3 regions of the Paenibacillus sp. FSL P4-0127 genome follow, and region 3 is predicted to be linked to each of the others. Evidence: riboswitches for the same ligand, from Rfam matches in the RefSeq annotation. Region 3 holds a riboswitch; each other region holds the start of a gene.
What was found. A riboswitch is a leader RNA that binds a small molecule or an ion and turns the genes downstream of it on or off. The one in region 3 is predicted to bind cyclic di-GMP.
Positions count from the first base shown of each region.

Region 1 (6,496 bases), 2.0 Mb from region 3:
TCAGCTCCATCGCATACACCTTTACCGAATTCGGAACAAACTTCTGCTCCTGCTTCAGAACATCCGTTACGATGGCTTTGTCAAGCGGATCGAGATTGTAATTCATCTTAATGTTCCACGTGATCTCTTTGTTGACAGGATCGTAGCTGCCGTCTTTACCGCCATTGTTTTTCGTATAATCGTCGGAGGAGAAGGCGGCTTCCCGTTGGATCGGCCCTTTCTTCTCGCCGTCCTCGGTCCACGTCATGACAGCTCTGTTCTTAAAATCGAGCTTTCGCTCCTTCAGCCAGCCGATGTTAAACTTCGTTTCATACTCGATCGTATACGTGGTGTCAATGGTCTTCAGGAACTTGATGACAAAGCCGCTGCGTACATTGTCGTACTCAACCTTATAATCGCTTTTAGGAACGAGCTTCCCATCCGCTTTTACGATCATGGAATCCGGAACGAATTCAAGACCGCCCTGCGGGAACGTATCCGTAATGACTACATCCTTCATGCTGTACTTGCCGCCGTCCGGCCGTTTATCGCCGTTGACCGTAATCAGCCATTTCGCCGTTTTGCCGGCAAAATCGATGTTCTGTACGCCTTTCACCAGAGCGCGGCTTCCTTGGGCCGGGGTGGTCACTTCCTTGGACGCATCACCCGACACGACTTTGTTCTTCACCTGCTTCCCGTCGGCGATCGTCCGATCGACCGGCTTCGTCTGGTAAACGATCGTATAAGGCGAATCGATATCCTTCTCGAATTGAAGGCTGAATCCGTTCTTACCCGCCGATTCGGCGGTGTATTCATCCTTGGCAACCAGATCTTTATCAGCCTTCGAATCCCCGTTGTACACCTTCAGCGAATCGGCAATCCATGTATGAATTTCGCTGAATTCATCCGTGATGACCGCTTTCTCTTTTGGAATCTTCTTTTCATTGAAATTGTATTTCACAGTCCAAGTGATGATTCCGGTGCTGTTATCCACGCTAAACGATTTATCCAAAAATTGGCCGCGGTTTACCGTTACCGTAGCGGTCGATTTGGCATCTTCCGTTCCGTCGCCGGACAAGACAGCGGTGTTTTCAAAGCGCGACTGCTCACCGGTAAGCTTCGTCGAAAAGCGAATCTCATAAGCCTTGCCGATCGTCTCATCCTGGAACGCAAGCTCCAGTTTCGCGCCACCGTTCGTTTCGACCTTATATTTGCCGGAATCTACCTTGTCGCCAAGGGCCGCCGATCCGTCACCGTTAACTTGCAAACGGTAAACCTCCACAGAGTCAGCAATAAGCTCCAAACCTTCAGGCAGTGCGTCAGTGATCACCGCGTGCTTGATTTTTTCCAGCGACTTGTTAACTTGAACCGTCCAATCGATCCGATCTTTGCCGATCGCTTTCCCTTGCTTTTCGATCAGCTTTCCGCCCTTCGGCTTCAGATTCACGATAGCGGTCTGCACTCCGCTTTTTACTGGAATGGCAATAACGACTTCCGTACTGCCTTTAAGGACTTCCTTCTTAAATTCCGTACGAATTTCCAGCTTGCCGGCGATGTTGGAATGACTCTCCACGTAATCATTGAAGGTCATCACAACTTTCCCGTTCAGATCGACCGTAAACCGGCCGACTTTCCCTTGATCGGCAAGAAGCGGGGCATCAATATCCGTAAAAATTTCAAACTGCCGCGGCAGCTCGAAGCTGAATGTATCTCCATTCTTGTAGCCGTGTCCGTTTGGAAGCTCCCATTCATAGCTGAGGTTGACGGCCGCGCCGACGTCCAAACTGCTATCGGGATTATACACCGCATCAATCACGGTACCGTTTAAATCGGTTAACACGACTTTGGTTAAAATACTCTCCGCACTGGCGACTGGCCTGGCGACTGGCGCCGGCCGGTCATATACGCTATCCGTCACGGATTCTTGCGCGCTGCCCGTTGATTCTTGCACGCCGGCCGCTGCGTTCGCCGTCCAAACGGATGCGCCATACAGCGTCTGCATCAGCAACAGCAATGCCACAACGATTCCACAAACCTTTTTCCTCATAATCTCTCCCTCTGTCTCTACATCACCCTCATTATATTCGGTTCCGATCCGCCTTCCGTGCGCAATTCGGGCCATGCATCCATCGGACAACATGTCGATAGGGTAATTTTCAGTCCATCACCTCCGCTGATCTTTATTGGCGCACGATGAATTGTGCCTGTATTTTCTTCAGAACCAAATGGGCTTCCGCCATTATATATGCCAATACTATACAATTTCTCAACAACGCCAAATAAGCCTTGGACATATCGTCCAAAGCCTATGTTTATTTCGTAAAAATCAATAGTATTTCACCGGGGAATAACGCGAGGCGTCTTTAATCATGTTGACCCCTGTCTCACTGCTCTTCCAGCCCGCATCGACAGTTGTATCAATGGTTACCCATTGTCCGTTCAAATAAACTTCATTCCAAGCGTGGTAAACATCAACGTATTCCGAAGTTCCCATAACAAGCTTGGCCGGAATTCCGATACTCCGCAACATGGAAGCGAACAAGGAGGCATAGTCGTAACACATCCCTTTCCGCCCTGCCAACGTGCGGTTGCTATCGGGAAGGTAGTCCGTCAATTCGCTGGCTGCCAGAGTATGATCGTACCGGATCGTACCGACAATATATTCATAAATAGCGTGCACTTTCTTCTCGTCGGACGGAGCGGATTGGGCAAGCTTCTTCGCAAGCTGGGCTGCCTGATCCCTATCGCTCCAATCGACATTTTGCACAGAGTTCAAAAACACTTTGCTGTCATCCGCAAGTTGAAGTGTAACGGCCGCTTCCTGAACGATTTTGTATTTGGTACCGCTGACTTGTTCCAGAACGGTAACCTTATATTCACCATTGCCCATCTGGAGCGGAAATACTTCCTGCCGCTTATCCGGCGAAAGGACATAGGTATATTTGTCATTACCTTTTGCGATCATGAGCTTCGTTTTGGCCCCGGCTTCCGCATCATAACGAATGACGACGGCGCCACGGTCCAACTGCTCCAAACCCAACCAATCTTCGGACGGGGCAGCTTGTACATCCGGAGCCCACATCAATAACGCAAAAAGCCCTACAATAGCGAACACAATGTTGCGCATACTGCAAACTCCCTTCGGCGGCCAGGCTGCCATTGACGTTTCGTCAAGAAGGCCCTGTGGCTTTGCGTCCCTGTCTTTCGACAAGTTTGCTATTTTCGTAATAGAGTTTCACAGATACTGATACATCTTCTCCAAAAAAACAAAAAAGCATCTTCGTTCGGTAGCTGGCTGCCATTGACGTTCGTCAAGAAGGCCCTGTAGCTTTGCGTCCTTATCTTTCGACAAGTTTGCCGTTATCGTGATCAGCTTTTGTGAATCTATCATATCAAATATATGGAATACCATCAAGAGAAAATTTGGAATTTTGTCGAACTATCATTCCTCCCCCGAACTCACTCGAACTCACCCGAAAAAATAGGACCCCACCAAAAAAATAGCACCTGTTCATCCGGTGATCACATTCGATAGAATAAAAATGTACTATAATGTTAGTATTTTCCTGACCGTGTATGGGATAGGAGAATCCACTATTGATTAAGGGAGGGTATTTATGAAGCAAAAAGTTTTCAGTTTGTTCCTGGCGCTAGTTATGATGGCCAGCGTCAGCCTGCTATCAACTTCGCCGGTTCAGGCCGCTGAAGGAGCGGGAACGGCCACTATCACCTCTATGGATTATTTTTCAGCGGCGGACGGACCTGTCATCACAAAATCAGGGGTTGGACAAGCCAGTTACGGATTTGTGATGCCTAAATTCAATGGAGGCTCCGCCACCTGGAATGATGTGATCCAAGACTTGGGCGTTAATGTGAAAGTGGGCGGCAGTTGGGTCGATATTGACAGTGCCGGCAGCTTTGTCTACAACCAAAACTGGGGCCACTGGAGCGACAGCGGCTTTAACGGTTATTGGTTCACTCTTTCCGCGACAACCGAAATTCAACTGTACTCCAAAGCGAATGGGGTTACGCTGGATTACACTCTTGTGTTTCAAAACATCAACAAAACCACCATTACGGCGATGACGCCTACACAAGGGCCGCAAATTACGGCGGATACTACGGGCGGCGCCGGCTTTACCTATCCGGTTTTCAACAATGATCCGGCAATCCCCTTTGCAGCTGTGGCCGATGATTTGAAAGTGTACGTAAAACCTGTAAACAGCAGTGCATGGATCGATATTGACAACAATGCGGCCAGCGGCTGGATCTACGATAAAAACTTCGGCCATTTCACCGATGGAGGCGGCGGCTACTGGTTTAACGTCACGGAGTCGATCAACGTCAAATTAGAATCGAAAACCTCTTTGGTTAACGTCATTTATACCATTATCTTTAATGAACCCGTAAGAAATTCTTATGTCATTACTCCCTACGACGGAACGACCTTCACGGCCAATGAAAGCGGTGCGATCGGTGTGCCGCTGCCTAAGATTGATGGAAACGCGCCGGTAGCCGATGAGCTTGGAAATTTCGTATACCAGATTAACATGGGTGGGCAATGGGTCAATTTAGGGGATTCCGGTCAGAGCGGATTTGTATACTCCGCCAACGGTTACAATAACATGTCCGCCGCCAATCAGTGGGGGTATTGGGTCGACCACATCTACGGGCTATGGTTCCAGCCCATCCAGGAAGATCTGCAGATCCGCATCGGCTATCCATTAAACGGGCAGGCGGGCGGAAATGTCGGTGATAATTTCGTCTACTACACCTTTATCGGAAACCCGAACGCTCCCCGTCCGGATGTAACCGATGGCGAGGATATTTCTGTCGGAACGCCAAGCAACCCGGCCATTGAGGGCATGGAGCTCATCTGGCAGGATGAATTTAGCGAAAATAAGCTGGATACGAGCAAATGGAACTATGAACTGGGTTACTATCTCAATGACGATCCCGGTACCTGGGGTTGGGGCAATGCGGAACTGCAGCACTATACAAACAGTACGCAAAATGTATTTATCCAGGACGGAAAGTTAAACATCCGGGCCTTAAACGAGCCCAAATCCTTCCCGCAGGATCCTAGCCGGTATGCACAATACTCCTCCGGGAAAATCAATACCAAAGATCATTTTTCGCTCAAATACGGCAGAGTGGATTTTCGCGCCAAGCTGCCTGCAGGAAATGGCATCTGGCCGGCCTTCTGGATGCTTCCGCAAGATAATGTCTACGGTTCGTGGGCCGCATCCGGCGAAATTGATGTGATGGAAGCGAGAGGACGGTTGCCCGGCACGTCCAGCGGCGCTATCCACTTTGGCGGACAATGGCCGGCGAATACCCATGTCTCCGGCGAATATCATTTCCCGGAAGGGCAAACCATCGCCAATGATTTTCACGTATATTCCGTAGTCTGGGAAGAGGACAACATTAAATGGTATGTCGACGGCAAGTTCTTCTTTAAAGCTAACAGGGATCAATGGTATTCCGCAGCTGCGCCGAACAATCCGAACGCCCCTTTCGACCAGCCGTTCTACCTGATTATGAATCTGGCGATCGGCGGGAACTTTGACGGCGGTGTGACTCCGAATCCCGGCGATATCCCGGCAACGTTGCAAGTAGATTATGTGCGTGTTTACAAAGACAACGGCGGCGGCCAGCAGAATCCTGAAGAACCGGCGCCCCTTCCACGATCGTCATCGGCGATGAGGTGAAGGGCCTGAAGAAAACAGGCGATGACTTATTGTTCTATGTAAACGGCGCAACCTTCGCCGACTTGCACTACAAGGTCAATAACGGCGTACAGCTGAACGTGGCCATGACCGGGGCGGGGAACGGCAACTATACCTATGCGGTCAATAATCTGAAACAGGGGGATACCGTCGAGTACTTCTTTACCTATAACCCCGGGCAAGGAGCGCTGGATACCCCTTGGCAAACTTATGTCCATGGGGTGACGCAAGGAACTCCGGAGTAAACCGGGTAATAGTAGAATATTGCCTTACGCAGATGAGAGGGAAGATATATGACTTCCCTCTCGTTTTTCCTGTTGTTATGATGAGGTCGATCTTTCCTTCCACTTCTCTTTCAAAGCTTTCAAGTCCCCTACGAAGAACTTTAGCAAATTGGGCCTCCTTCTTACGGCAAGCGGGTGATAGGTAAAGCCGATAGGCAAGCCTTGGAAATCGTGCCAGCTCCCCCGCAATTCCTTGACACTGGCGTTCTCCTTCTGCGGGAATAAGGCTTGCGCCACGACATTCCCGAAGCCGAACAACACCGACGGCTGCTTCTGAAGCAGCTGCAACTGCAGATGAGGAAAACATGCCGCTCTGGCCTCGGGCTTATTGTAAGCGCGCAGCGGCCGGCATTTCAGTAAATAAGTGACATAAACCGAACTCATATCGATCCCCGCTTCCCTCATGCCGAGTTGGAAGGTCTCCCGGGTACCGCACAAAAACGGATTTCCTTCCCGGTCCTCCCGGGCTCCCGGATTATCCAGGATCATCATCAGCGGGGCTTG
Region 1 is NZ_JBBOWY010000001.1:958,024-964,519, reverse strand. Features, by position in the region: gene NYE74_RS04235 (collagen binding domain-containing protein) at 1-2,026, opposite strand, end outside; gene NYE74_RS04230 (transglutaminase-like domain-containing protein) at 2,306-3,106, opposite strand; cyclic di-GMP riboswitch class I at 3,120-3,207, opposite strand; cyclic di-GMP riboswitch class I at 3,263-3,348, opposite strand; gene NYE74_RS04225 (glycoside hydrolase family 16 protein) at 3,597-5,690, shown strand; gene NYE74_RS04220 (hypothetical protein) at 5,720-5,953, shown strand; gene NYE74_RS04215 (uracil-DNA glycosylase) at 6,029-6,496, opposite strand, start outside.
Region 1: it holds a riboswitch for cyclic di-GMP, as region 3 does, so the genes downstream of both, NYE74_RS04230 (transglutaminase-like domain-containing protein) here and NYE74_RS13355 (methyl-accepting chemotaxis protein) in region 3, are expected to answer to the same signal.

Region 2 (6,496 bases), 210 kb from region 3:
GCATCTCGCCGCAGAGTCGGTGCAGAGCGCTCATCTGGCCGCTGAAGCCGTAGGGCCGCAGCATCTGGCACAGGGGAGCATAGAGGGACGGCATATTGGCGAAGCGGCAATCGCATCGCGTCACCTAGCCGCAGAGTCGGTGCAGGGCGCTCATTTGGCCCCTGAGTCCGTGCGGGCGCTGCATCTGGCGAAGGAGAGCGTGGAAGGCCGGCATATCGAGGAAGCGGCGATCGCATCCCGCCACATCGGCCCCGAGTCGATCGATGTCTGGCATCTGTCGGCCGAACTGCAGCGAAACGGGCTGCTTCCGGAAGAAGGGATCGACGGTGAGGATATTCATCCGCTGTCGATAGGCCGGGCGCATCTGCAGGCTGAAGCCGTAGACGGCGAGGTGCTGGCCGAGGAGTCGGTCGGCGGCGAGCATCTGCGGCGGGGAGCGGTGCAAAGCGGGCATCTCGCCGCAGAGTCGGTGCAGAGCGCTCATTTGGCTCCTGAGTCCGTGCGGGCACTGCATCTGGCGAAGGAGAGCGTGGAAGGCCGGCATATCGAGGAAGCGGCAATCGCATCGCGTCACATCGGCCCCGAGTCGATCGATGTCTGGCATCTGTCGGCTGAACTGCAGCGAAACGGGCTGCTGCCGGAAAAAGGGATCGGTGGCGAGGACATTCAGCCATTGTCGATAGATCGGGTACACCTTCAGGCCGGTGTTGTGGATGCCGACATTCTGGCCGAGGAGTCGGTCGGCGGCGAGCATCTGCAGCAGGGAGCGGTGCAAAGCGGGCATATTGCAAACGCGGCGGTCGGCAGCGCACAGCTTGCCGATGAAGCGATTGCCTCGCGCCACCTGAAAACCGGCGCGGTCGGCGCGGAGCACCTTGCCTTTACTCCGGTCCAGACGCTGCTGGACCAGCCGGCCAAACAGCTGTTTGGAATGTCGGCGTTTTTGTTGCAGCGCGATGAGGCCGAAACGCAAGTGAAGGTTGAATTTGAAGAGCCGTTTGCTAATCCTAACTTTGTTATCGTTGCAATGACGAACCATTCGGCTTTTTACGCCACGCTAAGCGAACAAACTCAGGAATCGGCCGTCATTACGATTTCCAGGCTGAAGGAAAGCCATGTCCACTACGGCTTCGTCATGTGGATTGCCATCGGAAACGCGCATTAGAGTGTAGGGCCGATAAGATCGTAGCAGGGCCGCCGAGTTTATTCGGCGGCTTTTTGCCGTGCCAGCCGGGCGGGGATTTATTCCTGTCTGTGCCTTATTCGTAGTGGGACTGACGGCATGGGCTGCGTATGCAGCGATGGGCCGTATCCATTGGAAAAATCCAATAGATTGACGGAAATCAAACACAATTTTGAACTCACATTGGAAGTATCCAATAAACTTCGCTTAAATCGCCCATTTTGCACCTTGCCGAGTCTCATCTATTGGAAAGTATCCAATCAAGCCTCCATATTTACGATTGAATTTCCATTTTAATTGGATATATCCAATGAGGTTTCGCCGGGGCTGTTTGTGGCTTCGCTGATCCGCCCTGAATCCGCCCTGAATCCGTCCTGAATCCGTCCTGAAGCTCCTGAAGCTGTCCCTGAAGTTCCTTAAAACTGCCCGGAACTGCGTCGGATTACCTAAGGCCTGGCCGTGATTCCGGCTGGAAAAACGGCTGCATATTTCGCCGGTCAATCGGGCTTTCTCACGGCTCAGACCGGCCGTTTTTAGTATTTACACAGCCTGCTCAGGCGTGTTAGTATGAAACCAACTAAAAAATAGCAAAGACTAGAAGGGCAAACTTGCCGAAAGACAAGGACGCAAAGCCACGGGCCTAAAGTACCAGCAACAGCTACGGCAGCCGGGTTTCTATAGTTGGATAGGCGTCCTCTCTTTCTTCGGGTTCTCTTTCTTCGCTAGAAGGTTCATGAAGAAGGAGTTTTTTTATGTCTGAAATTTGTCGAAAAAGCATCAATAATGTCGAATTATGTAAAACGGGGAGATAGTTTATGGCAGAACGAGAAAATAGCGATCCGTTATTAGAGGTCTATCTTCACGAAAATTCGCAGCTGCTCGAGCAGTTGGAACAGATCATCCTGGAATGCGAAGAGCTTAACGCTTTTCCGTCCGCCGCCATCCACGACATTTTCCGCATTATGCACACGATCAAAGGCTCCTCCACGATGATGAATTTCGATAACATCGCGGCTTTGTCGCACATCATGGAAGATCTGTTTGCGTTTATCCGCGAACATCAGCCCCGCTTGGCCGATTGCACGGCGTTGTCCGAGCTGGTGCTGCAGGGCGGCGATTTCATTAAGCTTGAGCTGTATAAGATCAGGCAGGGCGATTCTCCTGACGGGGACGCATCTTCGCTGAAAAGCAGCATTACCGGATATTTGGAAGAACTAAAAGCCGCACAGCATCCCGGGCCGGCTGTTTCCCCTCTTCGAGGCCCCGAGACCGGCAAACGTCAGGACGGTGAGGATTCCGCTTCCGGGGCTCATTTAAAAGCCGTTCTTTATTTTGATGACGATTACAACATGGAGAATGTTCGGGCATATCAAGTCGTTCACAGCCTGCAGGAAATGACCGAGCAATTCGCCTACTGGCCCGAGGACATTGCCGAAAATCCCGAAACAGCCTCGCTCATAAGAGAGCAGGGCTTCCAAATTCTGTTCCGGAACGGCGAATCCGCGGACACGGTAGCTGCTTACCTGTCGCAGGCGCCATCCTTAAAGCATTTGGAAATGATCAATTTGCCGGAACAAAGCCGGGCAGAGCCTGAGGCTGAGACGGCCGCCGCGGCAGAGACGCTTCAGCCGATACCCGAAGCGGAAGCGCGAACAGGAGAGTCTACGGCGGCACATTCTGCAGCGCACGCTGCAGCACTTTCTACGGACGCTGCACCAGCCTCCCCTTCCGAGCCGGGCGCCGCCGAACCCTCCCAGGTGCCGGGAGCGGCTGCCCGCACTTCGCAGGCGCCGGAGGCCAAAACGCAGGATATTGCCAGAGCTAATGCCTCGCAGCATTCCAGTTTCATCAGCGTGAATTTGGCCAAGCTCGACGAGTTGATGGACCTGGTCGGCGAGCTCGTCATCGCCGAATCGATGGTCACGCAAAACCCGGAATTGGCCGGACTGGAGCTTGAACAGTTTCAGAAGGCCGCTCGGCATCTGCGGAAGATCACCGGCGAAATCCAAGACAAGGTCATGTCGATCCGCATGGTGCCGCTGGTTAATACGTTCCAAAAAATGAACCGCATCGTACGGGATATGTGCAGAAAACAGGATAAGTCAGTCCGGTTGGAACTGCTTGGCGAGGATACGGAAGTGGACAAAAACATCATCGAGCACATCTCCGATCCGATCATGCACCTTGTACGGAACGCGATCGACCACGGCATCGAAACGCCGGAGGAACGCCTGGCAGCGGGCAAGGAAGAATCCGCGACGTTGACCCTTGAAGCGAAAAACGTCGGCAACGAGGTGTTCATTATCGTGCGCGACGACGGCAGGGGGCTGAACAAAGCGAAAATTTTACAGCGCGCCCGCGAGCGGCAAATGCTGTTCAAGGACGAGTCGGAGATGAGCGACCGCGAGATTTACAACTTGATCTTTCTCCCGGGCTTCTCCACGAAAGAGGTCATTACCGAGTATAGCGGGCGCGGGGTCGGCATGGATGTCGTGATGCGCAATATCGAAAGCGTCGGCGGGAATGTGTCGGTGGACAGCGCGGCAGGCGAAGGAACGACGATTACGATCCGCATTCCGCTGACGCTGGCGATTATCGACGGCATGAACGTGAAGGTGGGGAAGGCGAGATATACGATCCCGACGACGGCGATCAAGGAATCGTTCCGCGCCGCCCCCGGCAGCGTGGTCACCGATCCCGACGGCAACGAAATGGTCATGGTGCGCGGGCAGTGCTACGGAGTACTGCGCCTTTACGAACGCTATAAGGTCAAGACCGAGATTACCGCGATGGAAGACGGGATTTTGATCATGGTGGAGCAGGACGGCACGCCGTTTTGCGTTTTTGCCGACGAATTGCTCGGGCAGCAGCAGGTTGTGGTCAAGAGCTTGCCGGCGTATATCCGTAAAATTCGGAACATCGGGGGCTTGGCTGGCTGCACGATGCTCGGGGACGGAAGCATCAGCCTGATCCTCGATGTCGGGGGACTCGTCAAGGCATCGGCATCATAGGACAACCAAGCAAAGGAGAGGGAGACATGGCGAATCAAGAGGCAAGCCTGCCGCTGGAGCAGGACGACGACACGCAGAAAGGAAAGTTCCTCACGTTTATGATCGGGAGCGATGTTTACGGCATCGAAATCAAATTCGTCACCGAAATCATCGGCATCCAGGCGATTACCGAGGTGCCGGAGTTGCCGGAGCATATCCGCGGCATCATCAATTTGCGCGGCAAAATCATTCCGGTCATGGACGTGAGGCTGCGCTTCAAAAAGCCGTTCCGGGAGTATAACGACCGGACCTGCATCATCGTCGTGGATATGAAGGACATTTCGATCGGGCTGATCGTCGACAGTGTCGCCGAGGTCGTCACGATTGCGGAAGAGGATATCGTTCCTCCGCCGGAGATCAAAAGCGGCAGCCAGCAAGGTTTTATCAAAGGGGTCGGAAAAGTCGGCGGCGAAGTCAAGCTGCTGCTGGACGGCGACAAGCTGCTTCATCATGATGAAGCGGAAAATTTAAGTCAACTGTAAACGAAAACCGCAACGGGGGTTATGGAAAATGATGAAGCTAACGATCAAAGCAAGATTAATCCTGTCCTTTAGTCTTTTGGTTCTCTCCCTGGTCGGCCTCGGAGTGTATTCGATCAATTCGTTAAACCAAGTGAATCAGCAGTCCACGGTCATCAGCGATACATGGCTCCCGGCGATGGATGCGGCCCATGTCATGAACACGGCCACTTCCGATTACCGGACCACCGAATTGCGGATTATTTTGGCGGAGAACGACCCGCAGGGATTGAAAGAGATGAAAGAGCGTTTAAATAATAAAGTCCAGGAATTGCAGCAGCTGATGACCGGTTACGAGGGGCGGACCCAAAACGATGAAGAGGCCGCCCGGCTGTATAACGTGTTTAAACAGGAGTGGGCCGGTTATTTGCAGATCAGCGACCAAATCATCGGATTGGTTGATCAGCATAAAGAGGCCGAAGCGCTGGAGCTCATGAGCGGAACCTCCGAGAAGGAATTCGATCAGGCTTCAAACGCTTTGCTCGATTTGGTGAAATACAATCAAACGAATTCGCAAAAAGCGAGCGATGATGGTGATAAAGCTTACGCCGGCACGGTCGCCATCATGACTACGATCATTATCGTTATGACGCTGATCGCCATCGGCCTGGCTTTCCTGATCGTCCTCGGCATCACGAAGCCGATCCGCAAGCTGTCCGAGGCGGCCGAGGAAATGGCGCTGGGCAATGTAAACATCAACGTGGAGACGAAGAGCAAGGACGAGATCGGTCAATTGATGCAGTCGTTTGCCCGCATGATCGCCAGCATCCGCGAGCAGGCTCAGGCGGTAGAGATGGTGGCGAGCGGGGATCTGACCGTGCAGGTGAGAGTAAGATCGGAAAACGACCTCATGGGCAAAAAAATCCAGGAAATGATCGAACGCAACAACGAGATATTGACCAGCATCAATACGGCCGCGGACCAGGTGGCTTCCGGTTCGAAACAGGTGTCCGATTCCAGCATCGCGCTGTCGCAAGGGGCCACCGAGCAAGCCAGCTCGGTCGAGGAACTGACCGCCTCGCTGGAGGAGATCTCCTCGCAGACGAAGCTGAACGCGCAAAACGCGAACGAAGCGAACAAGCTCGCGGCCGATTCGAAAAACAGCGCGCTCCAGGGCAACGAGCAGATGAAGGACATGCTGGCGGCGATGCGCGAAATCAACGACGCTTCCAGCAACATTTCAAAAATCATCAAAGTCATCGACGAAATTGCTTTCCAGACGAACATTTTGGCGCTCAACGCCGCCGTGGAAGCCGCCCGGGCCGGCCAGCACGGCAAAGGCTTCGCCGTCGTGGCGGAGGAGGTCCGCAACCTTGCGGCCCGCTCGGCGAACGCGGCCAAGGAAACGACGGATATGATCGAAGGCTCGATCGACAAAGTGCAGGAAGGCACGAGAATCGCCGACCAGACGGCCGCAGCGCTGCAGTCGATCGTGGGCGATATCGAAAAGGTGGCCAACCTGGTTGGCGATATCGCGATGGCCTCGACGGAGCAGGCGGCCGCGATCACGCAAATCAACCAAGGCATCTCGCAGGTGTCCCAGGTCATCCAAACCAACTCGGCGACCTCGGAGGAAAGCGCCGCCGCCAGCGAGGAGCTGTCCAGCCAGGCGGCTCTCCTGAAGCAGCAGGTTGCGCAGTTTAAGCTGAAGCGCAGCGGGTACGGAGGTTTTGCGGGATATAACGGCAGCCTTGAGGAATTGAATCCCGAAGTGCTTCGCGTCCTGGAAAACATGGGTCCAAAAG
Region 2 is NZ_JBBOWY010000001.1:2,774,154-2,780,649, forward strand. Features, by position in the region: gene NYE74_RS12465 (WIAG-tail domain) at 1-1,165, shown strand, start outside; cyclic di-GMP riboswitch class I at 1,775-1,863, shown strand; gene NYE74_RS12470 (chemotaxis protein CheA) at 1,999-4,194, shown strand; gene NYE74_RS12475 (chemotaxis protein CheW) at 4,221-4,715, shown strand; gene NYE74_RS12480 (methyl-accepting chemotaxis protein) at 4,744-6,496, shown strand, end outside.
Region 2: it holds a riboswitch for cyclic di-GMP, as region 3 does, so the genes downstream of both, NYE74_RS12470 (chemotaxis protein CheA) here and NYE74_RS13355 (methyl-accepting chemotaxis protein) in region 3, are expected to answer to the same signal.

Region 3 (6,496 bases):
ATACCGGTAATGACCCCGATCCAGCCCTGTTGCTGAAGTTCGGTCAGCGCCCCGTGAACAAGCGAGTTCCCGAAGCTGGTGATCGGCACGGAAGCCCCCGCTCCGGCGAATTTGACAAGCGGATCGTACCAGCCCAAACCGTCCATGATCGCCCCCACAACGACCAGCGTGCTCATCGTGTGCGCCGGCGTCAATTTAAGCACGTCGAACATCAACTGCCCGACAACGCAAATCAACCCGCCGATTACAAACGCCCAAACATAAATCATGATTCGCTTTCCTCCTTTTCCAGAGCAACCGCATGGGCGATGCAGGGAATGCTTTCCCCCTGCTGATAGGACAGCGGGGACAAAAGCGCTCCGGTGGCAACGACCAGCACGCGGCCGAGCTCTTTGTTTTTTAATTTTTGCAAAATCGAACCGTAAGCGACCACGGCTGAACAGCCGCAGCCGCTGCCTCCGGCCATAACGAAGGGCTGTTTGCCGCGGTCGTAGATCATCAGCCCGCAATCGTTAAATTCCGTCTTATCCATCGGTACGCCGTCTTTGGCCAAAATATCTTTGACGATGGCATGTCCGACCGAGGCGAGGTCCCCCGTGACGATTAAATCGTAATCTTCCGGCCCCCGCCCGGTGTCGCGGAAATGGGAGACCAGCGTATCCGCGGCCGCGGGCGCCATCGCCGCCCCCATGTTGAACGGGTCCTTCACGCCGAGGTCCTGGATTCGCCCGATCGTGGCATGTGTGATCCGCGGCCCCCGGCCTTGCGAAGACACGACGGCGCATCCTGACCCGGTTATCGTATATTGAGCCGTCCCCGGTTTCTGCGAGCCGTATTCCGTCGGATAACGGAACTGCTTCTCCGCCGTGCAGTTATGGCTTGCCGTGCCGGCCATCACGAACCGTCCGGCTCCGCTATCCGCAATCAGCGCGGCCAGCGCCAGGCCCTCCATGGAAGTGGAGCAGGCCCCAAAGACACCGAGGTACGGAGCGGCGATGGTCCTGGCCGCGAACGTGGCGGAGATGATCTGATTCATTAAATCGCCGCCGACAAAGCAGGACAACTCCTCCCGGGCGATCCCCGCGTTGACCAGGGCGAGGGCGGAGGCATGCTCGAGCAGCTTGCGCTCGGCCTTTTCCCACGTCTTTTCGTCGATTTCCAGATTGTCGTACACGAAATCAAAAGTCCCGCCGAGCGGTCCGCCCCCTTCCTCGGGACCGACGACCGTGGCCGCCCCGACGATCGCCGGTCTGGACCGGAACTCCCAAGTTTGTGCGCCAATAAGCATCAGTGGCCCCCCTCCAAACCGAAAATCGCATAAATCATCCCTACGATAAAAGCGGCCACCACGCCAAACACGACCACCGATCCCGCCAGCCTGAACATGTTGGCCCCAACGCCAAGCACCAGCCCTTCCGCCCGGGATTCGAGCGCGGAGGAGCACATCGAGTTGGCGAAGCCCGTGACGGGCACGGCGGTGCCCGCTCCGGCCCATTGCGCGATTTTATCGTATACCCCAAGCGAGGTGAGAATGACGGAAATCAAAATCAGCATGGCGACGGTCGGGCTGCTCGCCTCCCTTGACGTCATCCCGGCAAACGTCATGAACAACTGCTGGATACCTTGTCCGATCAGACAAATGAAACCGCCGACCAGAAAAGCTTTGAGGCAATTGGCAAAGATGCTTGTCTTCGGCTTGTGCTGGTCGGCAACCTGCTTGTATTCCTCTTCCGTCAGCAGCAGATGGTTCAGCTTCACCCGGGCGCCCGGTTTACTTTTTGTTGGCAACGGTATCCCTCCTTTTTCTGCTCATGCCTTATAAGCACGGTATATTCATTATTTGTCAGCGACTGGCTTGTTATGTTTGGTAAATCATCCATAGCGGCAAGCAGCGAACAAAACAAAACCCGCCAAGATCGCTCTGGCGGGTTCGGGACACCGGGTTTTGGGTAAAACAATTAGCGTCAAACAACGGAACTGGCGTCCAAGGCGTCCTATTTGTTTTTAAAGGTATAGAAGAATAATGACCAGCAGAATAAAGAGAAGACAGATCAACAGCCAATCCGTGGAGCGGAGTTCCATTTTTTTGCCTCCCTTATTTGGCCCCTTGCTTGTTAAAGTATATGCGCCGCCGCGAATTTGGTGCTTGGCCCGGCGGCAAAAGAACAGGACTTTTCAGGCGCATGGACAATCGGAACAAGGTGGTTCATACTAATGTAAAGAGCGTATGGCCTTGCCATTTGCAGGAAAAAAAGGAGAGAAACAAGATGAATGAAAAAACGCAGCAGCTGTTTAAACAGCTGACCGAATTTCCGGCGGCCCCCGGGTTTGAGCGGGAGCTGCGCGCCTTGGTTAAGGAGAAAATGTCCGCTTTTACGCAGGAGTTCGTTCAAGACCGGCTCGGCAGTTTGTTTGGGGTACTGCGCGGCGATGAGCAGGGACCGCGGGTCATGGTCGCCGGGCATTTTGACGAGGTAGGCTTCATCACGACCGGCATTAGCGATAACGGTATGGTGTCTTTTCAGCCGCTCGGGGGCTGGTGGAGCCAGGCGGTATTGGCGCAGCGCCTGCAGATCGTTACACCGAAAGGGAAAATCGTCGGCGTGGTCGGATCGACGCCTCCCCATCTGCTGGATGAAGCGCAGCGCGGCAAACCGGTCGACCTGAAAGCGATGTACCTGGATATCGGCGCCGACAGCCGCGAGGAAGCGGAAGCGGCCGGCGTGCAGATCGGGCAGCAGATTTTGCCGATCTGTGAATTTACTCCGCTCGTCAACCCGAAAAAAATCATGGCCAAAGCCTGGGACAACCGGTACGGCGTCGGTTTGGCGATCGAGCTGCTGGAAGCTTTGCATGGGGAAAAACTGCCCAACGTGTTGTACTGCGGAGCCAATGTGCAGGAGGAACTGGGTACGCGGGGAGCGCGCACGGCGGCCAATTTGATCCAGCCGGACATCTTCTTTGCGCTGGACGCCAGCGCGGCAAACGATATGACCGGCGACAAACGGGCCTTCGGCAAGCTGGGCGAAGGCGCTTTGCTGCGGGTGTACGACCCGACGATGCTGACGCATCGGGGGCTGGTCGAGTATATCCGGGACACGGCCGATACGCACCGCATCAAATACCAATATTTTGTATCCACAGGCGGAACCGACGCCGGTCCGGTTCATTTGAGCGGCATCGGCGTGCCTTCGGGCGTGATCGGCATCTGCTCGCGTTATATCCACACCTCGTCGTCCATCATCCATACCGACGACTACGCGGCCGCCAAGGAGCTGCTGATCCGGCTCGTCAAAGGACTCGACCGCACAACGCTGGCTACCATTCTGGAGCGGAGCTGACCAAACGGCGGGTGCGCTGCTTAATTAACGCCTGGATGGCAAGCTAACTCCTTGTTTAGCTTGACCGTCCGGCGGTTTTATTTTCGCTTAAGCAAGCCCGGTGAGCTCTCACGCTGGCCACAACTAATCTAACGGTTGCCACAACCGCTATTCGCTTAAAAAACGTTGATTTCAAATTGTAACGGTTGCCATAGCGCTTATTTCACTGAAATCCGGCTCATTTTGCTTAGTTTCAGGCAAATAACGCTTCTCACAACCGTTAAAATTTTGAACAGGGCTTTTTTCGTCAAATAGCCGCTATTACAACCGTTAGATTTTCTGCGAACCCAATTTTGCTTCGAACACCTAAGCCTTTCCAGGAAAACTGAACCCAGCCGTATGCGATAGGTCAGCCATCAATACCTTGAATCTAAAATGGGATATATAGTACATCCTTCCTATTCGACCTATATTTTCCCTTCTTTTTCTAGAACCAAAGTCATCCTCTTATAGTCCCCTATTATTGAAAATTTTTTGAATTTGCCGAAAATTTTATGAAATATCAGGACCCGCCTTCCGATATAAGTAGTATATTCCTAATCTGTGGGAGCGCCGCGACTTCACTCTCCCATCATTCACAACCAAATACAAGGAATAGGATGTAAATCGCAAACCTGGCCGAAAGGCAGGGACGCAAAGCCACGGATCTAAAATTCTTAACGGAATCATGACCGCCGGGATGCCAACCTTATGCCGAATCATGGCTTGTTGGCCGCCGGACTTTCTTCGCGAAAGTCTTTTTTTGGTTTCAATTAGGGCTTGGGGCCAGGTTAAAACGTCGCGGCGAAGCTTCGGACAAGGAAGGAGGGGACCTGCTTCTAAAAAGTTAAAACGGCGAAAAACGGAAAACGGCAGCTGCTAAGGGTATTAGAGTGACAGCAAAGGAGTAAGTAACTTGAAATTATCACATTTCGGTAAAGGCTTAGCCCGCAAGTTGTTGTTGCTGGTTGCCGGACCGCTTGCGGTGCTGGCGATCGTGCTCGTTCTGATCTTCTATCTGCTTGGACTGATGAACGGCTGGGCCGCCGCGCTGATGATCGTCCTGTTTGCCTTGATCGGCGCGGGGGAGGCCGTGCTGATTGCCGGGCTGCTCGACAAATCGTTCCAAAAAATGGCCGAGCGGACCAAAGCCATGACGGAAGGCGATTTAGCCTTCGACGGCGACGTCCAGGTGATGGACGAATTCAGCGAACTGGCCGGCCACCTGAAGCTGATCGGCGCCCAATTAAGGGAAGCGGCCGGGCATATGCAGGACATGTCGGCCAAGGTAGCCGATACGTCGCGGGACTTGACGGGCAATATGGAGTTTTGCAACGACCTCGTTGTAGGGGTCACGGAATCGATCAAAATGATTTCCGAAGGTAGTGAGCAGCTCGTCGAAAGTGCACGGAACAACCATTTGATGCTTGAAGAAGTCGGAAAAGGCATGGAGCACATCGCCCTGTCAGCGCAAGGTGTGGCGGAGGAAGCGACCGAGGCCGCGGCTCAGGCGAATGCGGGCAACGAAGGCATCGACCGCCTGGTTGACCAAATGAGCAAAATTTACGAAACCACGGTCGCTTCGTCGCAAACCGTAAACCAACTCGGCGAGCGGACGGAAGAAATCGACAAGGTCACTCTGCTGATCTCGGAAATTTCCAGTCAAATCAATTTGCTGGCATTAAACGCGGCTATCGAGGCCGCAAGAGCGGGCGAATACGGCAAAGGGTTCGCAGTGGTCGCGGGCGAAATCCGCAAGCTTGCCGAGCAATCGGCGGCATCGGCCAAGGATATCGCCGAGATGGCCGGCCATATCCGCACAGGCTCCGATCAATCGATCGAAGCGATGAAACGGGTCATGACCGAGGTCGAGACCGGAAGCGTCCTCGTTACCTCCGCCGGCGATTCGTTCCAGCAAATCGTGCATTTGGCCGAGCAGGTGTCCACCCGGGTTCAGGAAGTTTCCGCGGTGACGCAGCAGATCAGCGCAAGCACGGAACAAATCATGGACTCCGTAAGACAGACGCTCGAGATTACCGAGGTCAATCTGGCCGGGACCAAGGAGATCATGGCTTGCTCGGAAGAACAGTTGACCGCCATGGAAGAAACGCTCGAATCTTCCAAGCAGCTTGAGACGGAAGCCGAAAAACTGAAGTCCCTATTAAACAGATACTCAATCTAGCAAGCGAGGAGGATGGACATGGAACGATTAGCTTTGCTGTTTGAAGCGCTGGAACGCCTGACCGGCGTGGCCGATATCGCCTATCACGAAATCAGGGAAGGCCGCTTGAACCCGGTGTTGAAAACGAAAACGGATCACCTTGGCGTGGAGCGGTGGAAAAGCGTACATGCGCAAAATCCGGTCTATATCGAACATGACCGCCTGCTTCGCGAACTGATGGCCCATCCCCAAACGGCGGCAGTGGTTCAGGACGTCAAAAACGATCCCAGATCGGCCGATGAGTTTTTTCTGTTCGGGATCGACAGCATCATGGTTATTCCCGTCATGCACGACGGCGCGGTTCAGGGTATTGTCGTTGTCGCCTCGATAGGCAAGCTGCATTTTTTCTCCGCCGAGGAGATCGAACGTGCGGAAGCACTGGTGAACGAATACAGAGATGCGTTTCAACACTAGGATAAGGAGATATCCGGAATATGAACATAGCCGAAGCCATACTCAAGTATTTGAAGGAAACCGGAGTGGATTGTATTTTTGGGATTCCGGCAGGAATCATCGGTCCGATTTACGATGCGTTGATCGATGTCGATATGAAGCCGATCATTACGAAAAATGAAGCTGGAGCGGCTTATATGGCGGCGAGATATGCCAGCACCTCCGGGAAGCTGGCCGTTTGCGCCGGCGCCGGGGCGGTAGGCGTAGCGAACATGATGAACGGGATCGCCGACGCCATGCGGGCCAAAGCTCCGCTGCTCGTGATTACCGGCTACGTAAACCGATGGCAGATCGGCAAAGGTGCCATCCAGGAGATGGACGCCCAGCATATCGTCAGACCGATCACCAAATACAGCAACACGGTCATGAACGAAGCGGAAGTCATGGCCGAGCTGGACAAGGCGGTAAGGATCGCCCTTACACCTCCTTTCGGGCCAGTACATATTTCCGTGCCGATCGATGT
Region 3 is NZ_JBBOWY010000001.1:2,988,707-2,995,202, reverse strand. Features, by position in the region: gene spoVAE (stage V sporulation protein AE) at 1-269, opposite strand, end outside; gene spoVAD (stage V sporulation protein AD) at 266-1,288, opposite strand; gene spoVAC (stage V sporulation protein AC) at 1,288-1,788, opposite strand; gene NYE74_RS13360 (M42 family metallopeptidase) at 2,268-3,341, shown strand; cyclic di-GMP riboswitch class I at 3,978-4,067, shown strand; gene NYE74_RS13355 (methyl-accepting chemotaxis protein) at 4,276-5,541, shown strand; gene NYE74_RS13350 (GAF domain-containing protein) at 5,560-5,994, shown strand; gene NYE74_RS13345 (thiamine pyrophosphate-binding protein) at 6,015-6,496, shown strand, end outside.